DNA from 3 places in the Streptomyces sp. NPDC017979 genome. Region 1 is predicted to be linked to each of the others. Evidence: riboswitches for the same ligand, from Rfam matches in the RefSeq annotation. Region 1 holds a riboswitch; each other region holds the start of a gene.
What was found. A riboswitch is a leader RNA that binds a small molecule or an ion and turns the genes downstream of it on or off. The one in region 1 is predicted to bind cyclic di-AMP.
Positions count from the first base shown of each region.

Region 2: linked by a shared signal. The riboswitch ahead of ACH4E8_RS22400 (M23 family metallopeptidase) and the one ahead of ACH4E8_RS09105 (transglycosylase family protein) in region 1 are both predicted to bind cyclic di-AMP.
Region 3: linked by a shared signal. The riboswitch ahead of ACH4E8_RS21805 (peptidoglycan DD-metalloendopeptidase family protein) and the one ahead of ACH4E8_RS09105 (transglycosylase family protein) in region 1 are both predicted to bind cyclic di-AMP.

Region 1 is NZ_JBIRGU010000002.1:699,632-707,293, forward strand. It holds gene ACH4E8_RS09095 (cytochrome P450) at 112-1,377, shown strand; gene ACH4E8_RS09100 (transglycosylase family protein) at 1,489-2,511, shown strand; cyclic di-AMP (ydaO/yuaA leader) riboswitch at 2,799-2,973, shown strand; gene ACH4E8_RS09105 (transglycosylase family protein) at 2,977-3,702, shown strand; gene eno (phosphopyruvate hydratase) at 4,068-5,354, shown strand; gene ACH4E8_RS09115 (septum formation initiator family protein) at 5,493-5,975, shown strand; gene ACH4E8_RS09120 (DUF501 domain-containing protein) at 6,095-6,643, shown strand; gene ACH4E8_RS09125 (exopolyphosphatase) at 6,640-7,554, shown strand.
Region 2 is NZ_JBIRGU010000009.1:16,867-24,528, reverse strand. It holds gene ACH4E8_RS22420 (RNA polymerase sigma factor) at 1-1,021, shown strand, start outside; gene ACH4E8_RS22415 (MerR family transcriptional regulator) at 1,132-1,878, shown strand; tRNA gene ACH4E8_RS22410 (tRNA-Met) at 1,976-2,049, shown strand; gene ACH4E8_RS22405 (PP2C family protein-serine/threonine phosphatase) at 2,197-3,321, shown strand; cyclic di-AMP (ydaO/yuaA leader) riboswitch at 3,555-3,700, shown strand; gene ACH4E8_RS22400 (M23 family metallopeptidase) at 3,712-4,710, shown strand; gene ACH4E8_RS22395 (PrsW family intramembrane metalloprotease) at 4,998-6,317, opposite strand; gene trmB (tRNA (guanosine(46)-N7)-methyltransferase TrmB) at 6,434-7,228, opposite strand.
Region 3 is NZ_JBIRGU010000008.1:204,137-211,798, reverse strand. It holds gene ACH4E8_RS21830 (STM4014 family protein) at 1-860, shown strand, start outside; gene ACH4E8_RS21825 (STM4013/SEN3800 family hydrolase) at 934-1,821, shown strand; gene ACH4E8_RS21820 (STM4012 family radical SAM protein) at 1,818-3,152, shown strand; gene ACH4E8_RS21815 (STM4011 family radical SAM protein) at 3,164-4,015, shown strand; gene ACH4E8_RS21810 (SGNH/GDSL hydrolase family protein) at 4,097-4,888, opposite strand; gene ACH4E8_RS21805 (peptidoglycan DD-metalloendopeptidase family protein) at 5,072-6,046, opposite strand; cyclic di-AMP (ydaO/yuaA leader) riboswitch at 6,052-6,205, opposite strand; gene ACH4E8_RS21800 (tyrosine-protein phosphatase) at 6,773-7,594, shown strand; gene ACH4E8_RS21795 (DUF6126 family protein) at 7,620-7,662, opposite strand, start outside.

The sequences.
Region 1 (7,662 bases):
AAGGGAAACGGCGGGTTCGTCTGGTCGGCCCCGGGGGCCAACGCACCCGCAGGGGACAGCGCGTCAGGGCGCCCCGCCAGCGCAAGCGCACGTACGGGATAGCGTCGGCGTATGCACGCGACTCCCGGCCAGCCCACACCACCACTCTTCACCTGGGAGTTCGCCACCGACCCCTACCCCACCTACGCCTGGCTCCGCACCCACTCGCCCGTGCATCGCACCACCCTCCCCAGCGGGGTCGAGGCGTGGCTCGTCACCCGGTACGTCGACGCCCGGCAGGCCCTCGCCGACCCGCGGCTGTCGAAGAACCCGGCGCACCACGACGAGCCCGCCCACGCCAAGGGCAAGACCGGGATCCCGGGGGAGCGCAAGGCGGAGTTGATGACGCACCTGCTGAACATCGACCCGCCGGACCACACCCGGCTGCGCCGGCTCGTCTCCAAGGCGTTCACGCCCCGCCGCGTCGCCGCCTTCGCGCCGCGCGTGCAGGAGCTGACGGACCGGCTGATCGACGGCTTCGCGGACCGCGGCAGCGCGGACCTGATCCACGAGTTCGCGTTCCCGCTCCCCATCTACGCGATCTGCGACCTGCTGGGCGTGCCCGCCGAGGACCAGGACGACTTCCGGGACTGGGCGGGGATGATGATCCGCCACGGCGGCGGCCCCCGCGGCGGCGTGGCCCGCTCCGTGAAGAAGATGCGCGGCTACCTCGCCGAGTTGATCCACCGCAAGCGGGAGACCCTCGGTGCCGAGAGCGCCGACGACGACCTGATCTCCGGGCTGATCCGGGCCAGCGACCACGGCGAGCACCTCACCGAGAACGAGGCCGCCGCGATGGCCTTCATCCTGCTGTTTGCCGGATTTGAGACCACCGTTAATTTGATTGGTAATGGCACCTATTCCCTGCTGCGCAACCCCGAGCAGCGCACCCTGCTCCAGGAGTCCCTGGCGGCAGGGCGGACGGACCTGTTGGAGACGGGGGTGGAGGAACTGCTGCGCTACGACGGACCGGTGGAGCTCGCGACCTGGCGGTTCGCCACCGAGTCGCTGACGATCGGCGGGCAGCAAGTCGGCGAGGGCGACCCCGTCCTCGTGGTGCTCGCCGCCGCCGACCGCGACCCCGAGCGCTTCGACGGGCCCGACGTCCTCGATCTGTCCCGACGTGACAATCAGCACCTCGGGTACGGGCACGGCATCCACTACTGCCTCGGCGCGCCCCTCGCCCGCATCGAAGCCCAGACGGCGCTCGCGACCCTGCTACGGCGCCTCCCTGACCTGCAACTGGCCGTGGATCCGACCGATTTGCGGTGGCGCGGCGGTCTGATCATGCGTGGACTGCGCACGCTTCCGGTGGAGTTCGGGACCCCAACTTACTGACGGAGCATCAACTCTGTGATGTTCGTGTGATCCGGGCTGCATTGACTTGTGACTGACGTTGGAGTCCGGCTACGTTCACCCCCGTCTCAGCCGTCAGCGAAAGGCAACCGCATGCTCTCCGGGAATGGTCGACATCGCCGTCCTCGCCAGGCCCCGGCCCTCGTCGTCGCCGCGGGGGTGACGGGGTCCGCGATCGCGATCCCGCTCCTGGGCGCGGGGTCGGCGTCCGCCGCGGACACCGCCGTCTGGGACCGGGTGGCGGAGTGCGAGAGCGCCGGGCAGTGGAGCGCCAACACCGGCAACGGCTACTTCGGCGGGCTCCAGTTCTCGCAGGAGACCTGGGAAGCCTTCGGCGGTGCGCAGTACGCGGAGCGCGCCGACCTCGCCAGCCGCTCGCAGCAGATCGCGGTGGCGGAGAAGGTGCTCGCCGCCCAGGGGCCGCTGGCGTGGTCGTCCTGCGGGGCGAACGCGGGGCTGTCGGGCGTCGAGGCGCCGAAGGTCGACCCGGGCGCGCTGCCGACGCCCACCGCGCCGGCCGTGCCGTCCCCCGCGTCGACCCAGGGCGTCGGCAACGGCGACGCCGCGCGGGCGGGTGCGGACGAGGGCAAGAAGGCCGGCGGCAAGCACCGCGGCCCGGCCGCCACCGAGACCCCGGCGACCCCGGCGACCCCGGACCCCTCGGGTACGAGCGCGAGCACGGGTGCGGGCAAGGACACGGGCGAGCAGCGCACGGCCGACGACACCCGGGCCTCGCGCAGCGACACCCCCGGCCGCGGCGACTCCGTCCAGCCCGGCGACCCGGGCAAGGCGGCCGGCGCACCGGCGAAGGGACAGCGGGGCGACGGGTCCACCGGCGCCGGCACCTCCAACGGCAAGGGCAGCGCCGGCACGGGCAACTCGGGCGCCCCCGCTGGCGTCCAGAAGGACAAGGGCGAGGCCGCCGAGAACACCGACGGCGCGACCGCGTCGCCCGGCACGTACACCGTCCGCCCCGGTGACAACCTCTGGGCCATCGCGGACGCGCAGGACCTCCCCGGGGGCTGGCCGGCGCTCTACGAGGCGAACCGCGACGCCGTCGGAGCCGACCCCGACTTGATCCTGCCTGGTCAGAACCTTGACCTCAGGGTGAAGTAGCCGCACTCCGGGGCGCGTTGAGGCAGGGTTTTGCTGGCTTTTGTCCGTTTCCGCGTAAGTGAGACATGTGTCTCTCTGCTCGAACGGGCTTCCGGCATCGAGCGGAACGGCGCATTCCGTGCCCCACCTGCGGAAACGGGGGTTTCCGGAAGGCCGTGATGGGCGTTTTCTCCCCGATGTTCCTTCTTTGAACATCGGGGAGGGCTGTGTTTACGGTCTGACCGCTCGCCAAAGCGGGCACCACTGACCGTCACGCCGAATCCTGCCGTCGGTCGGGGGGAACAGTCGTCGCGAGAGCGCCGAAGGCAGGAGCGGGGGACCCACGTACGTGCCGGTCCCGTCCACCCCGGGGAGACCCGGGGCACGGACACCGGCTAGGGGTGAAGCCGCGCCGAGCGCGGCCGGGCAACTCACTTGGCCCGAACCCGACAGCTCACCTCGTAGGCGTCGGTGAGGAGATCCACCATGCTGTTTTCCAGCAAGGGCAAGCACCGTCGCCCCTCCAAGGCCGCCAAGTTCGCCGCCTTCGCCGGCATCACCACCGCCGCGATCGCCGCCCCGCTGGTGGGCGCCACCTCCGCCTCCGCCGCCACCGCCGCCGAGTGGGACAAGGTCGCCCAGTGCGAGTCCGGCGGCAACTGGTCCATCAACACCGGCAACGGCTACTACGGCGGCCTGCAGTTCTCCCCGTCCACCTGGGCGGCCTTCGGCGGCACCAAGTACGCGTCCAACGCGCACCTCGCCTCCAAGTCGCAGCAGATAGAGATCGCCGAGAAGGTCCTCGCGGGCCAGGGCAAGGGCGCCTGGCCGAGCTGCGGCGTCGGCCTCTCCAAGGCCGCGTACAACGGCGGCGGCGCCGAGCAGGCCCCCGCCCCGAAGCAGGAGCAGCCGAAGCCGCAGCCCAAGCCCAAGCAGGAGCAGCCGAAGCAGCAGGCGCAGCCCTCGCAGGAGCGCGCCGAGGCCCCGACCACCCGCTCCGAGCGCCCGTCCGCCCCGGCCAAGTCCGCGCCGAAGGCCGGCGGCTTCGAGAAGGGCGACGGCGAGTACGAGGTCCAGTCCGGCGACACCCTGAGCAAGATCGCCGAGACCGAGCAGGTCGAGGGCGGCTGGCAGAAGCTGTTCGAGCTGAACAAGGACGTCGTCGACGACGCCGACGTCATCTACCCGGGTCAGCAGCTCCACCTGAGCTGACCCGCCGCGAACCCACGGGCCGTCACCCCGACCCGACCCCCCACGGGTTCGCCACCCACGACCCCGGGCCGACGCGCTTCCCCCGTACGCGCCGGCCCGGGGCTCTGTGTGTCACGGGTGCGCGGGCAGCCCGCACCGTCCGCAGGGAGCCCGCGCCGTCCGCCGCCGGCCCGCGTCTGAGCAGGCATCCGCGCAGTTGAGAGGCGTTACCCGGCGGTAGTTGCGCGCCTTTTGGCCGGGGTGAAGTTCTTCGCACTCTTTTTCGTCCCAGGGGGCGGGCAGCGGCCGGTCGGCGCCCCCCGGCCGGTTAGGCTCTTGCCGTCGGGCCGCTGAGCCCGCACCCACGCGTCACATCCCAGAAGGAGATGCTCGTGCCGTCCATCGACGTCGTCGTAGCCCGGGAAATCCTGGACTCCCGAGGCAACCCCACGGTCGAGGTCGAGGTCGGCCTCGACGACGGGAGCACCGGCCGCGCCGCGGTGCCCTCCGGCGCCTCCACCGGTGCCTTCGAGGCACTGGAGCTCCGCGACGGGGACCCCAACCGCTACCAGGGCAAGGGCGTCGAGAAGGCCGTCCTCGCCGTCATCGAGCAGATCGGCCCGGAGCTCGTCGGCTACGACGCCACCGAGCAGCGCCTGATCGACCAGGCGATGTTCGACCTGGACGCCACCCCGGACAAGTCGTCGCTGGGCGCCAACGCCATCCTCGGCGTCTCCCTCGCCGTGGCGCACGCCGCCTCCGAGGCGTCCGACCTGCCGCTCTTCCGCTACCTCGGCGGCCCGAACGCGCACCTGCTGCCCGTTCCGATGATGAACATCCTGAACGGCGGCTCGCACGCCGACTCCAACGTGGACATCCAGGAGTTCATGATCGCCCCGATCGGCGCGGAGTCCTTCTCCGAGGCCCTGCGCTGGGGCACCGAGGTGTACCACACCCTCAAGAAGGTGCTGAAGCAGAAGGGCCTGTCCACCGGCCTCGGCGACGAGGGCGGCTTCGCGCCGAACCTCGACTCCAACCGCGCCGCGCTGGACCTGATCATCGAGGCGATCAAGGAAGCCGGCTACGCCCCCGGCAAGGACATCGCGCTCGCGCTCGACGTCGCCGCCTCCGAGTTCTACAAGGACGGCTCGTACGAGTTCGAGGGCAAGTCCCTCTCCGCCGCCGAGCTGACCGAGTACTACGAGGAGCTGGTCGCGGCCTACCCGCTGGTCTCCATCGAGGACCCGCTCTTCGAGGACGACTGGGCCGGCTGGAAGGTGCTCACCGACAAGCTGGGCACCAAGGTCCAGATCGTCGGCGACGACCTCTTCGTCACCAACCCGGAGCGACTGGCCCGCGGCATCGAGGAGGGCTCCGCGAACGCCCTGCTCGTCAAGGTCAACCAGATCGGTTCGCTGACCGAGACCCTGGACGCCGTCGAGCTGGCCCAGCGCAACGGCTTCAAGTGCATGATGTCCCACCGCTCCGGCGAGACCGAGGACGTCACCATCGCGGACCTGGCCGTCGCCACCAACTGCGGCCAGATCAAGACCGGCGCCCCGGCCCGCTCCGAGCGCGTCGCCAAGTACAACCAGCTCCTGCGCATCGAGGAGATCCTGGACGACGCGGCCGTGTACGCGGGCCGCAGCGCGTTCCCCCGCTTCAAGGGCTGATCCGCCCCGGCAGCCAGTCGTGCGGTACGTCCCCGGCCGCGGTCCCGTACCGTGTCCGGGGACGTACGCACGTACGCGCCCCGATGGCACCGACCAGACGGCACCGACGGAGCAGCCGGCGCAGGGGAGGCGGCAGAGATGGCCCGAAGGAACTCCGGGACCGGCGACGGGCGGTTCTCCACCGCGACCAGGCTGCGGCTGCTCGGCGAGCAGACCGCCGCGCGCGTCTACCGCTCCCAGACCAAGCGCCAGGCGCGCCGCTCCCGGCTGACGGGCCGGGCGGCCTTCCTCGCGCTCGTCGTCTGCTCCCTCGTCGTGGCGCTGGCGTATCCGATGCGGCAGTACGTCTCGCAGCGCGGCGACATCGCCGAACAGCGCGAGCGGATGGCCGACGCGGAGCAGCAGGTGGAGCGGTTGCGGGACGAGAAGGCGCGGCTCCAGGACGACATGTACGTCCGTCGCCTCGCCCGTGAGCACCTGCATTACGTACTGCCGGGGGAGACCGGCTACATCATGATCGACCCGGAGGCGGCCGAGCAGCGCCGCAACGACGAGGGCTCGGCCGACCGGCCCTGGTTCTCGAACGTCTGGGAAGGCGTCGACGACGCGGACCGCGACTGACCGCGCCCCGAACGACGCAGCTCGCAGCAGGCAGTACTTCAGTACGCACGACGACGCAGCAACAGCGCAGTACGACGCACGACGACGCAGCAACGTAGAACGACGGATCCAAGGCAGGCATGGAAACCCCTCCACCCACCACCGAGCACACCGCCCCCACGGACGACGACATCGCGGCCTTCCAACTCCAGCTCGGGCGTCCGCCGCGCGGTCTGCGCGCCATCGCCCACCGCTGCCCCTGCGGACTGCCGGACGTCGTCGAGACCGCGCCCCGGCTGCCCGACGGCACTCCCTTCCCCACGCTCTACTACCTGACCTGCCCGCGCGCCGCCTCCGCGATCGGCACGCTGGAGGCCAACGGCGTGATGAAGGAGATGTCGGAGCGGCTGGCGACGGACCCCGAACTGGCCGCCGCCTACCGGGCCGCGCACGAGGACTACATCGCGCGCCGCGACGAGATCGAGGAGCTCACGGGCTTCCCCAGCGCCGGCGGCATGCCGGACCGGGTGAAGTGCCTGCACGTCCTGGTCGGGCACTCGCTGGCCGCTGGCCCCGGCGTCAACCCGCTGGGCGACGAGGCCATCGCGATGCTGCCCGAGTGGTGGCGCAAGGGCCCCTGCGTCACCCCGTGCACCCCCGGAGCGCCCGCGTCCGAGGCCGCCGAGTGACCCGCGTCGCCGCCGTCGACTGCGGCACCAACTCCATCCGGCTGCTCGTCGCCGAGGCCGATCCGACCAGCGGCGAACTGGTCGAGCTGGACCGGCGGATGATCATCGTGCGGCTGGGGCAGGGCGTCGACCGCACCGGCCGGCTCGCCCCCGAGGCGTTGGAGCGGACCTTCGCGGCCTGCCGCGAGTACGCCGCGGTCATCGCGGAGCACGGCGTCGAACGCGTCCGCTTCGTCGCCACCTCCGCCACCCGCGACGCCGAGAACCGCGCCGACTTCGTCCGCGGCGTCGTCGACATCCTGGGCGTCGAGCCCGAGGTGATCACCGGGGACCAGGAGGCCGAGCTCTCCTTCACCGGCGCCACCGGGCAGCTCCCCGGCCACGAGGAGCGGTTGGTCGTCGACATCGGCGGCGGCTCCACCGAGTTCGTCATCGGGCGCGACCGGGTGGAGGCCGCGCGCTCCGTCGACATCGGCTGCGTCCGGCTCACCGAGCGCCACGTGCGCAGCGACCCGCCGTCGGCCGCCGAGCTGGCCGCGGTCCGCGCGGACGTCGAAGCCGCGCTGGACCTCGCCGAGGAGACCGTGCCGCTGCGCGGCGCCCGCACGCTGGTGGGGCTCGCCGGCTCCGTCGCCACGGTCGCCGGCATCGCGCTGGGCCTGGACGCGTACGACTCCAAGGCGATCCACCACTCCCGGATCTCCCGCGCCACGGTCGCCGGGATCGTGCGCGAGCTGGCCGCCGCGACGCACGACGAGCGGGCCGCGATCCCGGTGATGCACCCGGGACGGGTGGACGTGATCGTGCCCGGCGCGCTCGTCCTGCTCGCGATCATGGAGCGGATCGGGGCGGACGAGGTGGTCGTCAGCGAGCACGACATCCTCGACGGGATCGCGGCGTCCATCGCCTGACCCGCCCCGGCGCGGAGCTCCGCGCCGGGGTCGTCCGGGCGCATAAAAGCCGCATAAAAGTCGCCGCCGCGCGGCCCGGATGAGAAGTCGATGAGCAACTTCGTGAAG
Region 2 (7,662 bases), on a different contig from region 1:
GCTGCGCAGCGAGGAGGCCCGGCGCCGGCGGGAGGAGAGCGCCGCACAGCTCGCCCCGCGCGACTCCTTCACCACGCCGCCGCCCGGCGACGACCGCGCCCCCAGCGAGGACGACACCCTCACCCTGCTCTTCCTGTGCTGCCACCCCGACCTGACGCCGCCCGCGCAGATCGCCCTGACGCTGCGCGCCGTCGGCGGCCTGACCACCGCGGAGATCGCCCGTGCGCACCTCGTGCCCGAGGCGACGATGGCCCAGCGCATCAGCCGGGCGAAGCTGAAGGTGCAGGGGGCGCCGTTCCGGCCGCCCGGGCCCGCCGACCGCGACCAGCGGCTGGCCGCCGTGCTCCAGGTGCTGTACCTGATCTTCAACGAGGGGTACACGGCGACGTCGGGCGCCCTGCTGCACCGCTCCGACCTGGCGCAGGAGGCGATCCGGCTGACCCGGCGGGTGCGTTTGCTGCTGCCCCGCGAGGGCGCGGTGACCGGGCTCCTCGCGCTGATGCTGCTCACCGAGGCCCGCGCCGCGGCCCGCACCGGGCCGGACGGCGGGATCGTCCCGCTCGACGAGCAGGACCGCACGCTCTGGGACCGGGACGCCGTCGTCGAGGGCACGGCGCTGGTCGAGGAGGCGCTCGCACAGGGGCCGGCCGGGGTGTACCAGCTCCAGGCCGCCATCGCCGCGCTGCACGACGAGGCGGCGCGCGCGGACGACACGGACTGGCCGCAGATCCTCGCGCTGTACAACCTGCTGGTGGAGATCGCGCCCGAGCCGATGGCCGAGCTGGGGCGCGCGGTGGCGGTGGCGATGGTGCGCGGGCCCGAGGCCGGGCTCGTGGAGGTGGGTCGGCTGGCGGACCGGCTCGGCGGACACCACCGGCTGGACGCGGTCCGCGCCCATCTGCTGGAGCGCGCGGGGGACGCGGCGGGGGCGCGCGAGGCGTATCTGCTGGCGGCCGGGCGGACCCTCAGCGCGCCCGAGGCGCACTACCTCCGGATGCGCGCCGATCGCCTCGCGCCCTGACGTCGACCTCCGTGCGCTGAGGCCGGCCGCTCGCCGTGCGCCCGCCGCCCGCCATGCCCGGGTTTTTCCGGCTTGACCTTTACGTAACGTCAAGTTCTACCGTTCAGGTCATGGAGTGGTCGATCCAAGAAGTCGCCCGACGCGCCGGCACGACGAGCCGCACCCTGCGGCACTACGGCGACATCGGGCTGCTGGAGCCGTGCCGGGTCGGTGCCAACGGCTACCGCTACTACGGCCCCGACGAGCTGGTGCGCCTCCAGCGGATCCTGCTCCTGCGCGAGCTGGGGCTCGGGCTGCCCGCCATCGCCGAGGTGCTGGCGGGCCAGCGGGACACGGCCGCCGCGCTCCGCGCCCACCTCGGGCTGCTGGAGCTGGAGCGCGAACGCATCGGGCGGCAGATCGCCTCGGTGCGGACCACCCTGCACAAGACCGAACGAGGGGAGGAACTGATGGCTGAGGACGTGCTCGACGGCTTCGACCACACGCAGTACGAGCAGGAGGTGACCGAGCGCTGGGGCGCCGACGCCTGGCGGCGCAGCGACCGCACCTGGCGTTCGCTGAGCGAGCAGGAGCGCCGGGACCATCAGCGGGCCCACGACGACATCGCCCGGGACTACGCGCGGGCGCTCAGGGCCGGGCAGCCGGCCGACGGCGAGGTGGCGCAGGAGGTCACCCGGCGGATGTACGCCTGGCAGTCCCTGATGGGCGCCCCGTCGAAGGCGCACTTCGCCGGGCTCGGCGAGATGTACGTCGCCGATCCGCGCTTCGGGCGCAATTACGACCGGCACGGCGAGGGGACGGCGGCCTTCGTGCGGGACGCGATGGCGGCGTACGCGGAGCGGAACCTCACCGACTGAGTCCCCCCGTGAGCACTGCCTGAGCACCGGGCCCCGCCGGTCGGGGGCCCGGTGGTCGCGAGCACTGCTCCGGATGGCGTAGAGTTGTGTTCACCGACGCGGGGTGGAGCAGCTCGGTAGCTCGCTGGGCTCATAACCCAGAGGTCGCAGGTTCAAATCCTGTCCCCGCTACTGAAGGCCACGGCCCGGCACTCGAAAGAGTGCCGGGCCGTAGTCGTTCCCTCCCGGGTCTCTGGCCCTACGGGCGTCCCCCGGCCGGCCCAGCCGGCTCGCCGTCCGCGCCCCCCGCCCCGAGGCTGAGGGGGGAGGAGAGCACCCGTGGCGGAGGAAGAGCAGCGGAACAACTTCGGTGCCCGGCGCTTCGCGCGGATGCTGCCGGCGCTGATGATCATCGTCGGGGTGGTCTACGACCTCTCGACCCCGGGGAAGTTCACGGCGGTGCCGATGTTCACGGCCGCCCCGCTGATCGCCGCCCCGTTCTTCTCGTGGTCCGTCACGCTGGCGACCGGCGCCTTCGCCGTGCTGACCGAGCTGGCCCTGGACGTCTACAACCACTCGATCGGGCAGACCCAGGCGTACACCGAGCTGACCACCGTCGTCACGGTCTCGGCGCTCGCGCTCTTCATCAACCGGGTCGTCGCGCGCAGCAACGAGCGGCTGGCCTCCGCCCGGGTGATCGCCGAGACCGCGCAGCGCGCCGTGCTGCCCACCCCCGCCGAGGAGATCGGCGGGCTGCGGATCGCGGCCCGGTACGAGGCGGCGCTCGCGGACGCGTTCATCGGCGGTGACCTCTTCGCGGTGCAGGACACCCCGCACGGGGTACGGCTGGTGGTCGGGGACGTGCGGGGCAAGGGGCTCGGCGCGGTGGAGGCGGTGGCCGTGCTGATCGGCTCGTTCCGGGAGGCGGCCGAGCAGGAGGGCGCCCTGGAGGGGGTGGCGGAGCGGATGGAGCGGGCGCTGACCCGGGAGGCGGGGCGGCGGGGGGAGGGTGACGTGGACTCCTTCGAGGGGTTCGCCACCGCGGTGATCGCGGAGATCCCGCACGGGCGGGGGGTCGTACGGCTGGTGAACCGCGGGCACCCGGAGCCGCTGTTGCTCCGCGACGACGGGGAGTTGGGGCGGCTGGCGCCGCAGGAACCCGCGCTGCCGCTCGGGATGCGGGCGCTGGGGGAGTGGCCGGACCGGGTGGAGGAGCACCCGATGCCGCCGGGGGCGACGCTGCTGCTCTACACCGACGGGCTCTCGGAGGCGCGGGACGCTTCCGGGGCCTTCTACGAACCGGGCAGCCGGCTGCTCGGGCGGGCCTTCCCGGGGCCCGGGGAGCTGTTGGACGCGCTCATCGACGACGTGCGCCGGCACACCGGAGGCGGCTCCACGGACGACATGGCGCTGCTGGCGGTCACCCGGCCCGCTGCCCTCCCGTCGAGGCTCCACGCAGCGTAGTCGAACGGCTGCTCGGAGCGCGCGATATGACGTGCTGTCAGGGGCATGGCGAGGGTGCGGTGCCGATTAAACCTCGTTCGGGCCGCTCAAGTCGCCCGAATCCGGCCGCTTGTGTCCCGGTTGGTTCCGCGATCATCGTTAACGATCATGGGGACCGGCTTGGAATACGGTCCCCCTGTCTATTAACGTTCGATAACGCAGCGCGGTCGTCCCAGTCGCCGTCAGGGCGACGCCGTGCGCACGCGCCGAATCCCGCAAGGGAACCGGGGAACCACCTCTTGGGGTGAATCGGATGCTTCGCAGCCTGCGAAGCGTTCCGTAGGAGACCTTCCTGCTCCGAACCCGTCAGCTAACCCGGTAGGCGAGAAGGAAGGAAAGGAGTACGCCTCAGTGGCGTCCAACAGCCCTGCCCCGGAAGCTCCTGCCGGGTCCTCAAGGACCGGTGCCTTCAGCGAAAACGGGGCCGAGCGCTCGTACGGCGAGTGGAACCCCAGCGCGGAGACCGTCGGTTCGTCGCGCGGCCGCCACCGCGTCCTGCGCCAGCAGCGCAGGGCCTTCGCCCGTAGCTCCACCGTCCTCGGCGTCGGTGTCATCGCGGCGGTCGGCGCGGGCGGCATCGCCACCGCGCAGAACAAGCCCCCGGTCTCCATCTCCCTCCCCGACGGTCTCGGGGGCGGTGACGACAAGAACGACGACCCGTCCGGTGACGACCAGTCCACCGAGGGCGCCAGCGAACTGATGGCCATGGGCGCCACCGCCGAAGGCGGCGCCGGCGAGGCCCTGCGCTCCCGCATCCTCCAGCAGGCCGAGCAGCAGCAGGCCCAGGCCGAGGCCGCGAAGCAGGCCGCCGCCGACAAGGCCGCGAAGGAGAAGGCCGAGAAGGAAGCCCAGGCCAAGGCCAAGGCGAAGGCGGAGGCCGAGAAGAAGAAGGCCGAAGCAGAGGCCAAGGCCAAGGCGGAGGCCGAGCGCAAGGCGAAGCTCGCGAAGATGTTCGCGCTGCCGCTCTCCTCGTACAGCATCTCGGCGACGTACGGCCAGTCCGGCTCCATGTGGTCCTCCGGCCAGCACACCGGCCTTGACTTCGTCGCCTCCTCGGGCACCCCGCTGAAGGCCGTGGGCGCCGGTACGGTCAAGTCCGCCGGCTGGTCCGGTCCGGCCTACGGCTACCAGGTCATCCTGGAGCTGAACGACGGCACCGAGATCATGTACGCCCACATGTCGTCGGTCAGCGTCGGCGCGGGCCAGAAGGTCGTCGCGGGCGACGGCGTCGGGCGCGTGGGCGCGACCGGCAACGTCTCCGGTGCGCACCTGCACATGGAGGTCAAGACCCCGGGCGGCGCCACGATCAACCCGGCGTCCTGGCTGCAGAGCAAGGGCCTCTCGGTCTGAGTCGCTGAGCGCATGGCGCTCAGCGCGACGGCTGTGACGAGTGGTGCGGTGCGCCGGGGCCCGTGAGTTCTTGAGCTGCCAGCTTCGGCTGGTGTGCGGGCTCGGGCGTCTTCGGCGGGCCGCCCTGCACTGCCTCGTCCCGCCTTGCTCGGCCTGACCTGGCTCGGCCTCGTCGTACGCCGTCGTCCCTGAATCGCCGATGGTCCTGGTGTCACCCCCCGACGCCAGGGCCGTCGGTCTTTTTGCGTGCGCACGGGTGCGTGCGCCCGGGCTTCGGGGGGTCCGCGTCACACCCGGTACGGGTTGTAGCCCTCGTAGTCCCGGTACGGCGGGGGCACCCAGACCGCGCCCGTCGACCGCGCCGCGTACGTCAGTGCCGGGCTCGCCACCTCCTTGCGCCGCCACATGTGGTGCAGCAACTCCTGCTCCCGTGCGACGAAGTCGGGGTCGACCGCACCGCGCTGCGCCCGGTGGCGGAGGAAGGCGAGCGAGGTCGCGAAGCGCTGGTACTCCGCCACCGCGTGCGCCGCCGCCGGCCCCTGCGTACGCCGGGCGAAGTCACGGGCCGCGGTGCGCGCCCGCATGGAGGCCAGCGCCGGGGGCTCCGCGGACGCCAGCCAGCCGGCGGCCGCGTACGCCGGCAGCGCCGACGAGACCGTGCGCAACTCCCGCTGCCGGGACCAGATCGTCAGCCACGTCAGCAGCCCGAAGACCGGGACCATGACCAGCGCGTACACCGCGTAGAAGCCGTACGGGCCGAGCATCGACGCCGAGCCGTTCCACAGCGCGTGCATGCCCATGGAGAGGACGAGCCCCAGCAGCGGCAGCGCGGTGCGGCGGAACTTGCGCCGGCGGGCCGCCAGCGCCGCCAGCCCGAAGCCGATGCCGGTGAGCACCGTGAAGAGCGGGTGCGCGAACGGCGACATGACGATCCGTACGAAGAACGTCGCCGCCGTCATCGACTCGAAGCCGTCCGAGCCCGTCGACTGGTCGTCGTCGAAGGCCCGGCCGAGGTAGAGGATGTTCTCGGTGAAGGCGAAGCCGGTCGCGGTGAAGCCGGCGATCACGACGCCGTCGACCAGGCCCGTGAAGTCCCGTCTGCGGAAGAAGAAGAGCAGGAAGACGGCCGCGGCCTTGGCGCTCTCCTCGACGACCGGGGCCACCACCGTCGCGCCGAGCGTGTCCGCGCTCGACGGGTCGGCGGTGGCGGTCGCTATCCAGCGGGCCGCGAAGGTGTTCGCGGTGAGTGCGACCAGGGCGGCGGCGAACGCGCCCCACGCGAACGCGAAGGCGAGGTGGCGCCAGGGGCCCGGCTCGACCCGGTCCAGCCAGCGGAACGCGGCGAGCAGCAGCGGCACGGGCAGCGTGGCGAGCCCCAGGCCGACGAGGAAGCCCCGGGTGCCCGTCTGCTCCCGCACCAGCGCGAGGATCACCAGCCCGCAGAGCGCGAGCAGCGTGATCAGCACCCCGATGCGGATGGCCCTGTTGCGCCACAGCAGCGAGGCGCGACGGGGCTTGTAGCGCCAGCGGGAGCGCTCGGGCAGCGCGTCGAACACCGGCTGCGCCTGCTGGGGCGCGGACCGGGGCGGGGGCGGCGGCTGGGACACTCCACGACCCTAACGAGGACCACTGACAGTGGGCGAGGCGGAATCGGTCTCCGTGTGACCGGGAACGGCCGGGCGGGGGCTTCGCTGCGACCCTGCGTCGGCCCCGTAGGCAGGACCTAGGCGGCCGTGGGCGCCACGCGCCGGAAGAGGAGGTCCCGTACGACGTGCCCCTTGTCCAGCCCCTGTCCCTCGAACCGGGTGCGGGGCCGGAACTCGGGCCGCGGCGCGAAGCCGCCGTCGGCGCAGGCGTTCTCGAAGTCCGGGTGCGCCGAGAGCACCTCCAGCATCTGCTCCGCGTACGGCTCCCAGTCCGTGGCGCAGTGCAGTACGGCGCCGGGCTTCAGGCAGCGCGCGGCCAGGGTCAGGAACTCGGGCTGGATCAGTCGGCGCTTGTGGTGGCGCTTCTTCGGCCAGGGGTCCGGGAAGTACACCCGCATCCCGTCGAGGGCGCCCGGCGCGAGCTGCTCGCGCAGCAGGATGATCGCGTCGCCGTTGGCCACCCGGACGTTCGTCAGGCCCTTCCGCTCGGCGAGGCCCAGCAGATTGCCCTGGCCGGGGGTGTGCACGTCGACGGCGAGGATTCCGGTGCGGGGGTCGGCGGCGGCCATCTGGGCGGTGGCCTCGCCCATCCCGAAGCCGATCTCCAGGACGACGGGCAGCCCGTCGAACATCTCGGCGAGGTCGAGCACCCGCCGTCCGTCGATGTCCAGCCCCCAGGCGCCCCACAGCCGCCGCAGCGCGTCCTCCTGCCCGGTGGTCACCCGGCTCCGCCGCGGCTGGAAACTCCTGATCCGCCGCTCGTGGTGCGACCCGGCGGGGTCGGCGGCGGGTCCGCCGGGGAAACGGGGCTCGCCCCGGTCCCGACTGGGAGCGGAGGCTTCTTCTGGGGTGTGATGGCGCAGCTTCGACACAATGCGCCAATCCTACGACCCGCGGGCGCTTGCGCCTGCGGCTCCGCGCTTGCGCCTGCGGCTCCGCTCCTGGGACCGCGCTTGCGCCTGCGGCTCCGCTTCTGGGACCGCGGTTGCGCCGCGCCGGCTGCGGTGCGCGGGCGTCTGCGGCCCGTCTGTGGCTGATCGCGCAGTTCCCCGCGCCCCTAAAAGCCCACGCCCTGCGGGCGTAGGGGACGGCCGGCCCGCAGACGCCGAGCTTCGTTCCCTGTACGGCGCGGGTGCGTGCAATTAGGGGCGCTGGGGTCCCTCGTGCCCTCCTGGCGTAGGCGGGTTCCTCGTGCCCGCAGGGCAGGGGCTTTTAGGGGCGCGGGGAACTGCGCGACAAGCCACAGACGGGCCGCAGAGACCAACGCACTCGCAGGGAAACGGCGGGTACGTCAGGGGACGGAACT
Region 3 (7,662 bases), on a different contig from region 1:
TCGACAAGCGGCTCTGCCACGGCGTGCTGCGCACGGCCGGGGTGCCGGTGCCCGATTCGCCGACTTCGGGCAGCGGGGCGCCGGCCGTGCGCGGTTGGGACGACGTGCGTGCGCTGGCCGCCGGGGCCGGCCTGCGCCGGATGTTCGTCAAACCGGCGCACGGCTCCTCCGCGTCCGGCGTGCTCGCCGTGGAGACCGCCGGCGGCGGCCGGGTGCACGCCACGACCTCGGTGGAGCGCGACGCCCGGGGTCGACTCTTCAACTCGCTCCGGGTGCGCTGCTACACCACCGAGCGCGAGGTCGCCGACCTCGTCGACGCCCTCGCGCCGGACGGACTCCACATCGAGCGGTGGCTGCCGAAGGCGTCCCAGCAGGGGCGGGCCACGGACCTCCGGGTCGTCGTCACCGCCGGCCGCGCCACCCACGTGGTGGTGCGCACCAGCCGCCACCCCATGACCAACCTCCACCTCGGCGGCGCCCGCGGCGATCTGGCGGCGGCGCGGGCGGCCGTCGAGGCGGCCGGCGGCGACTGGTCCGGGGCCCTCGACGTCTGCGAGCGGACGGCCCGCTGCTTCCCCGGTTCGCTCCGGGTGGGCGTGGACCTGCTGCCCGTGCGGGGTTGGCGGCGCTTCGCGGTCGGCGAGGCGAACGCCTTCGGGGACCTACTGCCCGGGCTCACCGGACTGCCGGGCAGCGGCGCGGAGGGCCGGGACACGTACGCGGCGCAGATCGCCGCCGTGCGCGAGCGGTGGGCGGCCCGCTCCCCCACGCCCCACGACCGGAACCGACCCCGTCCAGAAGACCAGCGCCGAGTACGGCCGCACGAACGAGGAACCACCCATGACCGCGCCGTTGTCTGACACCGAGACTGAGACCGCCGCGCAGCCGGCACCGGACCCCGGTCCGGCCCCGGCCGCGCCCGCGGACCCGGACATGAACGCGGTCGTCGGCCGCGACGACCTGCTGCTCGTCACCCTGGACACGCTGCGGTACGACGTCGCCGTCGAGTTGGCGGCGGCCGGCCGCCTGCCGAACCTGGCCCGGCACCTGCCCGACGGCCGGTGGCAGGAGCGCCACGCACCGGGCAACTTCACCTACGCGTCCCACCAGGCGATGTTCGCCGGTTTCCTGCCCACCCCGGCCGTCCCCGGGCCGCACCCCCGGTTGTTCGCGGCGCGCTTCGCGGGCAGCGAGACGACCGCCGGCCGCACCTACGTCTTCGACACCCCCGACCTGGTCTCCGCCCTCGCCGCGGAGGGGTACCGCACGGTGTGCATCGGCGGCGTCGGCTTCTTCAACCGGCAGGGGCCGCTCGGTTCGGCGCTGCCCGGCCTGTTCCAGGAGAGCCATTGGGAGCCCGAGTTCTCCGTGGCCTCCCCCACCTCCTTCGAAGACCAGGTGGCGCGCGCCGAGGAGGTGGTGGCCGCACTGCCGCCCGAGCGTCGGCTCTTCCTCTTCGTGAACGTCCCCGCCCTGCACCAGCCCAACTGGTTCCACCTGCCCGGCGCGAGCGCCGACGCCGGCGACTCCCGCGCGACGCACGCCGCCGCGCTGGAGTACGTCGACCGGCACATCGGTCGGCTGTTCGCCGCCGCCGCGAGCCGTCGGCGCTGCTTCGCGATCGTCTGCTCCGACCACGGCACCGCCTACGGCGACGACGGCTACACCGGCCACCGGCTGGGCCACCCGGCCGTGTGGACCGTGCCGTACGCCCACTTCTTCCTGGAGCGGACGGATCCGAAGGAGCGGACGGATCCGAGGGAGCCTTCGGAACCGTCCGCGCCGGCGGCCCCGGCCCGGTCGTCGGCGGCCGCCGCATGAGCGCCCCGGACCGCCCCCGCCCGTACCAGAGCTATGTGTACGCCTACCCCCACAAGACGGCGTACCGTCCCCTCGAAAGCCGCCCCGAGTTGAGCGCGCTGTGGGCGGCGGAGCGCAAGGACGCGCTCGCGCTCTACCTGCACGTGCCGTTCTGCGAGGTGCGCTGCGGCTTCTGCAACCTCTTCACCCGCATCGGCGCGCCCGGGGAGCTGACCACCCGCTACCTGGACGCGCTGGACCGCCAGGCCACCGCCGTGCGGGACGCGCTCGGCGACGACGTCCCGGTGCACTTCGCGGCCGCGGCCTTCGGCGGCGGCACCCCCACCTTCCTGACGGCCGACGAGTTGGACCGGCTGTGCGACATCGCGGAGAAGCGGATGGGGGCCGACCTGTCTGCCGTGCCGCTGTCGGTGGAGACCTCCCCGGCCACCGCGACGGCCGACCGGCTGGCGGTGCTGGCCGAGCGGGGCGCCACCCGCCTCAGCATCGGCGTGCAGAGCTTCGTCGCCGAGGAGGCGAAGGCCGCGGTACGGCCCCAGCGCGGCTCCGACGTGGTCGCCGCGCTCGACCGCATACGGGCCTCGCACGTCCCGGTGCTGAACGTCGACCTGATCTACGGCATCGACGGCCAGACCCCGCGCAGTTGGCGGTACTCCCTGGACGCGGCCATGTCCTGGCAGCCGGAGGAGCTGTACCTCTACCCGCTGTACGTGCGCCCGTTGACCGGGCTCGGCGGTCGGGCCCGCAGCGACGACGACGCCTGGGACGCCCGCCGCCTCGACTTCTACCGGCAGGGTCGGGACCACCTCGTCGCCCACGGCTACGAGCAGGTGTCGATGCGGATGTTCCGGCGCAGCGGATCGCCGGCCGCCGCCTTCGACGACCACGCCTGTCAGACGGACGGAATGATCGGCCTGGGCTGCGGTGCCCGCTCGTACACCTCCCGGCTGCACTATTCGTTCGACTACGCGGTGGCGACGGCCGAGGTCCGCGGCATCATCGACGCGTACACCGCCACCGAGGACTTCACCCGTGCCGAAGTCGGCTACGCGGTGGACGACGACGAGGCGCGCCGCCGCCATCTGTTGCAGTCCCTGCTCCAAGCGGAGGGCATGTCCAGGGCCGCGTACCGCACCCGCTTCGGCGGTGAGGTGGACGACGACTTCGGGCCCGAGTTGGAGCGCTTCGCGCAGCGCGGCTGGCTGGACGCGGCCGCCCCCGCCGACCTGCTCCGGCTGGGCCCCGAGGGCCTGGCGCACTCGGACGCCCTCGGTCCCGAACTGTTCTCCCCCGGCGTGCGCGTCCGCATGGCCGCGTACGAGCCGAAGTGAGGGGGCCTGCGATGGATCTGACCGTGTTGTACCGGGGGCCGCTGGCGTCCTGCGACTACGACTGTCCGTACTGCCCGTTCGCCAAGCGCCGGGACAGCCCGGAGCAGTTGCGTGCGGACCGGGCGGCGCTGGAGCGGTTCGCCGGGTGGGTGGCGGCGCAGTCGCAGGAGCGGCTGTCGGTGCTGTTCACCCCGTGGGGCGAGGGCCTGGTCCGCTCCTGGTACCGGCGGGCGATGGTGGAGCTGTCCCGACTGCCGCACGTGCGGCGGGTCGCCATCCAGACCAATCTGTCCTGCCGCACGGACTGGCTCGCCGACGCCGACCTGGACGCGCTGGCCCTGTGGTGCACGTACCACCCGGGGCAGACGCCGTACGACCGCTTCCTCGCCAAGACTCACGAGTTGGGTCGGCTCGGGGTGCGCTTCAGCGTGGGGATCGTGGGGCTGCCCGAGCACCTGGAGCACGCGCGCCGGCTGCGCGCCGAACTGCCGGACCACGTCTATCTGTGGGTGAACGCGGCGGAGGGGCACGAGTACTCGGACGGGGCGGCGGACCGGTGGACCGCGCTGGACCCGCTGTTCCCGTACAGCCGTCGACCGCACCGCTCGGCCGGCCTGCCGTGTCGCACGGGCGAGTCGGTGGTCTCCGTGGACGGTGCGGGCACGGTGCGCCGCTGTCACTTCGTGCCCGCCGAGTTGGGGAACCTGTACGACGGTTCGTTCCGGGCGGCGCTACGTCCGCGGGCCTGTCCGCTGGCCGTGTGCGACTGCCACATCGGCTACGTGCACCTGGAGTCGCTGCCGCTGTACGACGTGTTCGCCGGCGGCGTGCTGGAGCGGATCCCGGCGCAGCCGGCCGGGTAGTCGGGCGGCCCCGCCGCTGGGATGCGGCGGGGCCGACCCGCTCACGGGGTCATGCGGCCCGGCGGCCGTGGGGCCGCGGCGTCACAGCGGAAGCAGGTCCGGCCGCTTCGCCACGATGTCGTCGCCCGAGCTCTCGCCGCGCAACCGCCGCCCGATCCAGGGCACCAGGTACTCGCGGGCCCAGTGGATGTCGTCGCGCCGTACTTCCAGGGTGCCGCGCACCGGCTGCGGCGGCCACGGCTGGTCGGGGTCGGCCGGTATGTCGAGCCCCAGGACCTGTGCCGCCCGCAGCGCCACCCGGGTGTGTCCCTCGGGCGACAGGTGCAGCCGGTCGGGGTCCCAGGCCCGGCGGTCCTGGACCGACTTGAGCGACCACAGGTCCAGCACCGGGCAGCCGTAGCGGTCGGCGATGGCCCGCACGTGCGCCGTGTAGGTGGCGACCTTGCCGCGCAGGTGCCGCAGCACCGGCACGTCCCGGGTGTCGAACCCGGTGGTCACCATGACCGTGCCGACGGCGGCGGTCAGTTCGGCGACGGCACGTTCGAAGCGCTCCGCCACGTCGTCCGGGTCGCTGCCCGGTCGGATGATGTCGTTGCCCCCGGCGCAGAACGACACCAGGTCCGGGGCGAGTTCCTTCGCCCTCGGCACCTGCTCGGCCACGATCTGGTCGAGGAGCCTGCCGCGCACCGCGAGATTGGCGTACCGGAAGCTGTGTTCCGGTTTGCGGTCGGCCAGCAGGACCGCGAACCTGTCCGCCCAGCCGACGTACGCCCCGTCGGGTCCCGGATCCCCCACGCCCTCGGTGAAGCTGTCACCGATGGCTGCGTACGACCCGAATCCACCCTTGTCATCTGTTCTCGAATCGTCTGCCACAAGAACTCATCTTCGCCCTACAGATGTGACCTACGCGACCGTAGGGAGGGGTTGACGCGCAGTGATTTATCACACCGGGGATGGCGAGGTGATGGGGAATACGCCGGATCCCCCACGGAGCGGGGGGCTCCGTGGGGGATCCGGGTGGGCCGGGTCAGCGGCCGGTGGCACGAGGCGTCGGGATCAGAGCGAGACGCCGTGGCTGCGCAGGTGGGCGACCGGGTCGATGTCCGAGCCGTACGACGGGCCGGTGCGGACCTCCAGGTGCAGGTGCGGCCCGCTGGAGTTGCCGGTGGAGCCGACCTGGCCGATGGACTGCCCGCCGGTCACGCTCTGCCCGGCGGAGACGGCGAGCGAGGAGAGGTGGGCGTACTGGGAGTAGGTGCCGTCGGTGTGCTTGATGACGACCTCGTTGCCGTACGCACCGTTGTAGCCGGCGGAGACGACGGTGCCGGGGCCGATGGAGCGGACGCCGGTGCCGGTGGGCGCGGCGAAGTCGACGCCGGTGTGGTACCCGCTGGACCACGCCGCGCCGGAGGCGCGGTACGAGGTGGAGACCTGGGCGTTGGCGAGCGGGGCGGCCCAGCCGCTGCTGGTGCCGGCGGACGAGTCGGAGGACGCGGCGGGCGCGTCGTTGCCGCCGGTCGCCTTCTTGGCGGCCGGGGCGGCGGGCGCGGCCTTCGGCTCGGCCTTCTTCTCGACCTTGTCGCTCTCGACCGGCTTCTCGACCGGCTTCTCCGCCTTCTTCTCGGCGGGCTTCTCGGCCGACTTCTCGGCGGGCTTCTCCGCCTTCGCGCCGATGGTGAGCTTGAGGCCGGGGTGGATCAGCGAGGGGTTCTCGCCGACGGCCTGACGGTTGTCCTGGTAGAGCTGCTGCCAGCCGCCGTCGAGCCGGTGCTCGTCGGCGATCTTGGACAGGTGGTCACCGATGACCACGACGTACGTGGTCGACGCGGCGGCGGCCTTGTCGGCGGCCGGGGCGGCGGCGGCCGAGACCGGGGCGACGACGGGGGCCGCGGGAGCGGCCTGCTCGGCGGCGTGGGCGCCGGTGGCGCCCATCAGCGGAAGGGCGATGGCGGCGCCACCGGTGCCGGCGGCGACGAATCCACGGGTGAAGGCCGTCGACTTGGGACGGCGGTGCTTGCCCGGTGCGGACATGGTGCTGTTCCTCTCCGACGCCTGCGAGGTGAGCTGTCGGGTTCGAGCTGGAGATGCCCGGCCGCGCGCTGGGCGCGACTTCACCCCGAGCCGTCCGGAGTCCGGACCGGCGTACTACCTGGGTCCCCCGCTCCTGCCACAGGTGGGTGGGTGATGATCCGGGCGGCGGCAGGATGAGGCGGTCCGTCCGGAGTGCCGTGACCGTAAACCGGCCACATCGCCAGGAACAAGCCATGACCGCGCACGCCCGGACCGCGTGGATCATCGCGCCGCCGACGGGCGGTCACCCTCCGTGGACGCCGCCCCGCCAACTCCCGCCCGGTCGCCGCATCCCCCGCCCGCGCGCCCGCCACACAACGTCACCATTGTGATCCTGCTCATGAGCGACACCCATCTCCCCCTTAGCCAGGGCACGTTATACCGAAGAGCTCATTACCCCACCAATACGGACAGAAGCTACTTTTTCTTGCTGCTCGGCAACGTTGGAGCTGGATGGCCGTCGCATCCAGGTCTCCGGTCCGGCCCGTGGCCGGCCCGTGGCCGCTCGACACGGCACCCCGCCGGCGGCGACGTCCGCGCAGCGGGCAACCGTCCGTCGCACGGACGAGGGGAAGCGGACGGTCGGGCCGCTGACGATGATTGCCCCAGGTACCGATGTCGTATCGTCGGGAACACGCCACAGTCGGCGACGAGCGCCGGCGGCAGCGACTTCCTCCAGGAGCCTTCGTGACGCAGCAGGTGCCGCAGGTCCCGTCGACCGAACCCCAACTGGCCGGGGTCCGCAACTTCCGCGACGTCGGCGGGCTCCCGACCGCGGACGGGCGGAGCGTGGCGCCCGGTCGGCTCTTCCGCAGCGGGCACCTGGCCCACGCGACGGACGAGGACGCGTCGTTCCTGGCCTCGCTCGGCCTGCACACGATCTTCGACTTCCGCAACGCGGCGGACATCCGCCTCGAAGGGCCGGACGTCTCGCTGCCGGGCGTGCGGAACGTGAACCTGCCGCTGAGCGACCCCGCCGACGGGGCCGAGTTCTGGCAGATGGTCCGCGCCGGCGACCTCGCCCAGCTCCGCGCCCTGCTGGGCGACGGCCAGGCGGCGAACCGGATGATCGCCTCGTACCGCGTGATCATCACCGAGCGCACGGCCGAGCACAGCAAGGTGCTGCACGCCCTCGCCGAGGACAGCGTGCCGGCGCTGATGCACTGTGCGGCGGGCAAGGACCGCGCGGGTCTGTCGATCGCGGTGGCGCTGCTGGCGGTCGGTGTGGAGCGGGACGCCGTCGAGGCCGACTACCTCAAGTCCAACGACCCGCACCGCCGCTATCTGGTACGCCGCGCCGAGGGCGCGCCCGCGGGGATGTCCGCGGAGGTCATGGAGCTGCTGAACCCGCTCTTCGACGCCCGGGCGGAGTACCTGCACACCGCGTTCGACGCCATCGAGCAGACCTGGGGCGGGATCGAGCGCTACCTCGCCGACGGCCTCGGCCTCACCCCCGAGACGCGCGAGCGGCTGCGGGCGCGTCTCGTGGAGGGGGACGGGGCCGCCTGACGCCGGCGCGCCGGGCCGTCGGGCGCTACTTGGCGCCGACCTCGAAGAGCAGGTAGAGGAAGCCGGCG